One region of the Streptomyces sp. NPDC052701 genome, then DNA from elsewhere that is predicted to be linked to it. Evidence: riboswitches for the same ligand, from Rfam matches in the RefSeq annotation. Region 1 holds a riboswitch; the other holds the start of a gene.
What was found. A riboswitch is a leader RNA that binds a small molecule or an ion and turns the genes downstream of it on or off. The one in region 1 is predicted to bind cobalamin.
Positions count from the first base shown of each region.

Region 2: linked by a shared signal. The riboswitch ahead of AB0L29_RS26285 (energy-coupling factor ABC transporter permease) and the one ahead of AB0L29_RS11725 (ribonucleoside-diphosphate reductase subunit alpha) in region 1 are both predicted to bind cobalamin.

Region 1 is NZ_JBFATO010000007.1:161,648-165,022, forward strand. It holds gene mctP (monocarboxylate uptake permease MctP) at 1-1,355, shown strand, start outside; cobalamin riboswitch at 1,521-1,662, shown strand; gene AB0L29_RS11725 (ribonucleoside-diphosphate reductase subunit alpha) at 1,785-3,375, shown strand, end outside.
Region 2 is NZ_JBFATO010000028.1:84,093-87,467, reverse strand. It holds gene cbiQ (cobalt ECF transporter T component CbiQ) at 1-743, opposite strand, end outside; gene AB0L29_RS26290 (energy-coupling factor ABC transporter substrate-binding protein) at 750-1,169, opposite strand; gene AB0L29_RS26285 (energy-coupling factor ABC transporter permease) at 1,166-1,867, opposite strand; cobalamin riboswitch at 1,897-2,080, opposite strand; gene AB0L29_RS26280 (DUF1775 domain-containing protein) at 2,673-3,375, opposite strand, start outside.

The DNA.
Region 1 (3,375 bases):
TGTACCCGCTGATCTTCACGTTCCTGCCGCGCCTGTGGTCGGTGTCCCACAAGCACGGCTACGTGACGACGTCCGACTTCGTGCGCGGCCGGTTCGGCTCGAAGGGACTGTCGCTGGCCGTCGCGCTGACCGGCATCCTGGCGACGATGCCGTACATCGCGCTCCAGCTCGTCGGCATCCAGGCCGTGCTGGACGTGATGGGCGTCGGCGGCGGCGAGGACACCAACTGGTTCATCAAGGACCTGCCGCTGCTGATCGCGTTCGGCGTGCTGGCCGCGTACACGTACTCGTCGGGTCTGCGGGCACCGGCCCTGATCGCCTTCGTCAAGGACACCCTGATCTACCTCGTCATCGCGGTGGCGATCATCTACATCCCGATCAAGCTGGGCGGCTTCGACGACATCTTCGCCGCGGCGGGCGAGGCGTTCGGCCAGACCAACCCGGCGACGGGCGCGCCGCGCGGCGCGCTGGTCCCGGCGGAGGCGGGGCAGTGGACGTACGCCACGCTGGCCCTGGGCTCCGCGCTGGCCCTGTTCATGTACCCGCACTCGATCACGGCGACGCTGTCCTCGCGCAGCCGCGAGGTGATCCGCCGCAACACCACGATCCTGCCGCTGTACTCGCTGATGCTGGGCCTGCTGGCGCTGCTCGGCTTCATGGCGATCGCCGCCGGGGTGAAGGTGCAGAACGGGCAGCTGGCCATCCCTCAGCTGTTCGAGACCATGTTCCCGGACTGGTTCGCGGGCGTGGCCTTCGCGGCGATCGGCATCGGCGCGCTGGTCCCGGCCGCGATCATGTCGATCGCGGCGGCGAACCTGTTCACCCGCAACATCTACAAGGACTTCCTCAAGCCCGACGCGACGCCGGAGCAGGAGACGAAGGTCTCCAAGCTGGTCTCGCTGCTGGTGAAGGTGGGCGCGCTGGCCTTCGTCCTGACCATGGACAAGACGGTCGCCATCAACTTCCAGCTGCTCGGCGGCATCTGGATCCTGCAGACCTTCCCGGCCCTGGTCGGCGGCCTGTTCACCCGCTGGTTCCACCGCTGGGCGCTGCTGGCGGGCTGGGCGGTCGGCATGGTGTACGGCACGGTCGCCGCGTACGGGGTGGCGTCGCCGACGCAGAAGCACTTCGGCGGTTCGGCGAAGGAGATTCCGGGCATCGGGGAGATCGGTTACATCGGTCTGACGGCGTTCGTGCTGAACCTGGTCGTCACCGTGGTCCTGACCTTCGTCCTCAAGGCGCTGAAGGCTCCGGAGGGCGTCGACGAGACCAGGCCGGAGGACTACACGGCCGACGCGGGCGACCCGGGCGTCCAGGTGGAGCTGCCGCCGGCGACGGCGGGCTCGGCCCACTAGCGATCCGTACGACGACGGGCCGCCGGAGGACATCCGGCGGCCCGTCGTCGTTCTCGTCCCCGGCACGCCGCGGGACGCTGCGGGCGGGCGGCGCCGAGGTGCCGATCGCCGACGACGCGACACATGACGACACATGACGACACAACATATGGGGGGTGCCGTCGCGACCCGGCACCAGATGTATGCTCGTGCTCGTTGTCGCCGCAGGGGAATCCGGTGCGAATCCGGAACTGTCCCGCAACGGTGTACTCGCGTGCGTCCGCACGCCTGTCCAGTCCGAGGACCTGCCGACAGCGCACCCGGCCGACCGGTCCGGGTGCCCTGACGTCCGGGCCTCGTGGAATGGGCCGGTGGACGCGACGCCCCGTGCGCTCGTGAGCTGCCCCCTGCCCTCGGCGAGGCCCCGTGCCGAGCGAGGGAGAGCCCCACGTGACCATCGCGCCAGCCGATCCGGCTTCAGCGCCCCCGGTTCCCGACGACGGCCCCGGTGCCGCGCTGCTGCGGACCCTGACCGAGCTGACCGCCGACCTTCCCGACGCCGACCCCGGCCGCGTCGCCGCCGCGGCGCTGCGCGGCCGGTCCGCGCGGGCGGACGAGACGGAGCTGCGCGAGCTGGCCACGGAGGCGGCGGCCGGCCTGATCTCCGAGGACCCCGCCTACTCGAAGCTGGCCGCCCGGCTGCTGACCCTCGGCATCCGCGCGGAGGCCGCCTCGCAGGGCGTCACGTCGTTCTCCGGGTCCGTCGCCGTCGGGCACCGCGAGGGCCTGATCGCCGACCGCACCGCCGCCTTCGTGCGCCTGCACGCCGAGCGGCTGGACGCGCTGGTCGACCGGGCGGCCGACGACCGCTTCGGCTACTTCGGCCTGCGCACCCTGCACAGCCGCTACCTCCTGCGGCATCCGATCACCCGCAAGGTCGTCGAGACGCCCCAGTACTTCCTGCTGCGCGTGGCCGCCGGTCTCGCCGAGGACGACAGCGTGCGGGCCGTCGACGAGGTCGCCGCGCTCTACCGGCTGATGAGCCGCCTCGACTACCTGCCCTCCTCCCCCACCCTCTTCAACTCCGGCACCCGGCACCCCCAGATGTCGTCCTGCTACCTCCTGGACTCCCCGAAGGACGAGCTGGACTCCATCTACGAGCGCTACCACCAGGTCGCCCGGCTCTCCAAGCACGCGGGCGGCATCGGCATCGCCTACTCCCGCGTCCGCTCGCGCGGTTCGCTGATCCGCGGCACCAACGGCCACTCCAACGGCATCGTCCCGTTCCTGAAGACGCTCGACGCCTCGGTCGCCGCCGTGAACCAGGGCGGCCGGCGCAAGGGGGCCGCCGCCGTCTACCTGGAGACCTGGCACTCCGACATCGAGGAGTTCCTGGAGCTGCGCGACAACACCGGCGAGGACGCCCGGCGCACCCACAACCTCAACCTCGCGCACTGGGTCCCGGACGAGTTCATGCGCCGCGTGAACGCCGACGGGCAGTGGTCGCTGTTCTCGCCGTCGGACGTGCCCGAGCTGGTCGACCTGTGGGGCGAGGAGTTCGACGCCGCGTACCGGGCGGCGGAGGCGAAGGGCCTGGCGCGCAAGACGCTGCCCGCCCGTGACCTGTACGGCCGCATGATGCGCACGCTCGCGCAGACCGGCAACGGCTGGATGACGTTCAAGGACGCCGCCAACCGCACCGCCAACCAGACGGCGGAGCCGGGCCGGGTCGTCCACTCCTCCAACCTGTGCACGGAGATCCTCGAGGTCACCGACGACGGGGAGACCGCCGTCTGCAATCTCGGGTCGGTCAACCTCGGTGCCTTCGTGAGCGACGGGGACATCGACTGGGAGCGGCTGGACGACACCGTCCGCACCGCCGTGACCTTCCTCGACCGGGTCGTGGACATCAACTTCTACCCGACCGAGCAGGCGGGCCGCTCCAACGCCCGCTGGCGTCCGGTGGGCCTCGGCGTGATGGGCCTGCAGGACGTCTTCTTCAAACTGCGGCTCCCCTTCGACTCCCCCGAGGCCCGCGCCC
Region 2 (3,375 bases), on a different contig from region 1:
AGCGGCCTTTCGAGGACGAAGGTCACGGCGGCCACCGCCGCGAGCAGCGCGGCGCCGCCGGCCGTGAAGGGCACGGAGACGCGCGCCTCGGGCACGAGCACGCGCAGGGTGCCGTCGTAGCCGCGCCCGGCGAGCCCCGCCTGGAGGCGGGTCGCCCGGTCGAAGGCGCGGACGAAGGCGGTGGCGCCGAGCCCCGCCAGCGAACGCCACCGGGCGGCCCGTGTGGTGTGCCCGAGCCGCGCGGCCTGCGCCTGCCGGATCTGCCGCATCGCCTCGAGCAGCAGGAAACTCATGCGGTACGTCACCAGGGCGACGTCCACGACCGCGGCGGGCACCCCGGCCCGCACCAGGCGCGGCAGCAGGTCGGACATCGGGGTGGTGAAGGCGAACAGCAGGACGCCGAGGGAGGCGGCGGAGGTGCGCAGGAGCACCTGCCCGGCGCGGGAGGGGCCGCCGTCGGCCAGGGCGAGGAACCCGTCGGGGCCGCCGACCTGGACGAGCAGGGTGACGGCTCCGGTCACGCAGAAGCCGAGCGGCACCCGGTAGGCGCGCCACAGCTTGCGCGCGGGCACGCCCGCCGGGCCCAGCAGGAGCGCTAGGGCGGTGACGAGCACCAGAGCGGCGCCCGGCCAGGGCGGCAGCGAGACCGCGAGCACGGTCAGGCCCAGCCCGAGCACGGCCTTGTCCACGGGGTGGCGGTGGCGCCAGCGGCTGCTGTGCGCCGCCGCGTCGATCGGCAGCACCGTGGGTCAGACCGTTCCGGCGGGGGAGTCCCCGGTGCCGCCGGAACCGGTCGCCGGGCCCGCGGGCCCGGACGGCCGGGGGGCGGCCGACGTCCGCTCCGCCGGCGCGTCGCGCTCGGCCAGGGCCTTCAGCTCTCCCTGGCGGCGACCGCGCCGCAGACCGAAGTAGTAGGCGAGGACACCCGCGCCGATCGCCGCCTGCAGGGCGAACAGCGCCGACTCGATCTCACCCGACGGCGGCTCGTACAGCGGCGAGAACCAGGGCTCGTAGTCCGGCTCGATCTCGGTGATCGCCGTCTCCGCCTGGGCGTCGGCGCCGGCGAACGGCTCCTCCTTGCCGTCGCCGAGGCCCAGGGCCAGCGGCAGGACCGCGAGCGCGGCCACGGCGAGCAGCAACAGGAGGTTGATCTTCGTGTTCCTGCTCACCGGGTCACCGCCTCCGCCCCGGCCCGGTCCTGCCCGCCCGTCACGAGCACGCCGAGCCGGGTCAGTTCACCCTTGCTGGACTGCACGAGCAGACGCATCACGAGCACCGTGAGGAGCCCTTCGCTCACCGCGAGCGGGATCTGGGTGACGGCGAAGATGGAGCCGAACTTGCCGAGCGCGCCCGGGAAGCCGCTGCTCGGGTCGGGGAAGGCGAGGGCCAGTTGCACGCTGGTGACGCAGTAGGTGGACAGGTCGGCGACGAACGCGCCGGCGAACACGGCGGCCATCAGCGGCACGCCGTAACGCCGCAGCAGCCGGTAGACGGCGTATCCGGCCCAGGGCCCCGCGATCGCCATCGAGAAGACGTTGGCGCCGAGGGTGGTGAGACCGCCGTGCGCGAGCAGCAGCGCCTGGAACAGCAGGGTGATGGTGCCCAGCACCGCCATGACCGGCGGCCGGAACAGGACGGCCCCCAGGCCCGTGCCGGTCGGGTGCGAGCAACTCCCGGTGACCGAGGGCAGCTTCAGGGCCGACAGGACGAACGTGAAGGCTCCGGACGCCCCCAGGAGCAGTGTGCTCTCGGGGTGTTCCCGGACCTCACGGGTGAGTGACCGTACTCCGTGGACGACGAACGGCGCGGACGCGACACCCCAGGCGATCGCGTGCGCCGGAGGCAGGAAGCCCTCGGCTATGTGCATGGCTCGGCAGACCCTCTCCAGCACCTCGTGGATGGTTGACGCGCCTTGGCCGGTCTCCTGGCTGACGGGTACCACCGCCCGAACCCCGCCTTCCCGGGTCCGAGGACCCAGTGGCCGCCCCGGAGGGCTGGAGCCGGACTTCCCGATCACAGTGGCGAGGGCCGCACCGGCATCACACCGGATTTCCCGAACACCAAGGCGTCGTGACACTAGTCCGCAGGTAGGGGCGCTGACAACCCGGCCGGAGGGGCGCGCGGGCGCGGGCGGCCCGGACGGCGGCCACCGGGTTCCGCGGTGCTGCGCGTGTCCCGGTGCCGGTCCCGGGGTCCGGGGCGGGGCCGGGGCGGGCCCACAGCCGTCCGGCGGGATCGCCGCGACGCCGGGCGCGCGGGCCCGTCGGCCTGGGCGACCGACGGTCGTGGCCGTGGGCACGGGCGGACGAGAACGGACACGGGCGGAAGAGAACGGACACGGGTGGGCGAGAACAGACACGGGCGGGCGCGCCGGGCGGCGGTGCGTTCGCACCACGGCCCACGGCCCACGGCGCATAGCCCACGGCCCACGGCTCACGGCGGGTGGCGCACGGCGCCTTGTGCCGGTGTCGGTCCGGTGCCGGTGAGGGGGCCACGGGGCGTGCACAGCCGGGGCGGGGCGACCGGGGACGCGAGGAGCCGGACCGCCCCGGCCGGCGGCGGGGCCGTGCCGTCGGAGGGCCCGCGGCGGCGGACGCCCGTGGACGGCCGCCGCCCGGCCGCGGTGAGGTGGGCTCACGGGCCGGCCCGAAGGCCGCCGTGCCCGGCGGGAACTACGCGGACCGTGCGCCGCGGCGCCTCGCCCACCACACCCCGCCGCCGACGGCGAGAAGGACGGCGGCGCCGATGCCGAGGGGAACCGCGGGGGACGTCCCGCCGTCGTCGGAGTCGCCCTCGGCGGAGGACGCGGCGGCCGCGTCCGGCCGTTCGTCCGGGGCGGGGCTGGAGGCGGCCGGGGCCGTGTCCTCCTCGGCGGAGGGAGAGCCGGGGCCGAGGGGTTCGGCGCCGGGCTCGGCCGGGCCCAGCCTCAGTTTCGGGGCGGGGTGGCCGTGGCCGTGCCCGTCCCCGGACCCGTCGAGTTCGATCCAGCGGTCGACGCGGCCGTCGCTGTAGGTCTGCAGGGTCTTGAAGACGAGCTCCTTGACGTCCGGCAACTGGCGGACGGTCACGGAGACCGTGGCGTCCTCGCCGACGGCGAGCGCGGGCCCCGACGCGGCCCAGCCGCGGCCGGTCGCGTCGAACGTCCAGCCCTCAGGGCCCTTTTGGTAGTCGAGGTCGCCGGGGGCGATCCCCTCGGGGAGGATCACCTCCAGCTTGCTGATGCCGGCGGAGGAGGACTCCGAGGCGGCGGAGAACGTCAGCGTGACGTTGCGCGCGAGGGCCCTGGCGTTCTCCGCCTCGACCTCCGTGTGGGCGGAGGCCGGGCCGGCGGTGGCGACCACGGCCGCCGTGAGGACGGCGCCGAGGGTGGTGAGA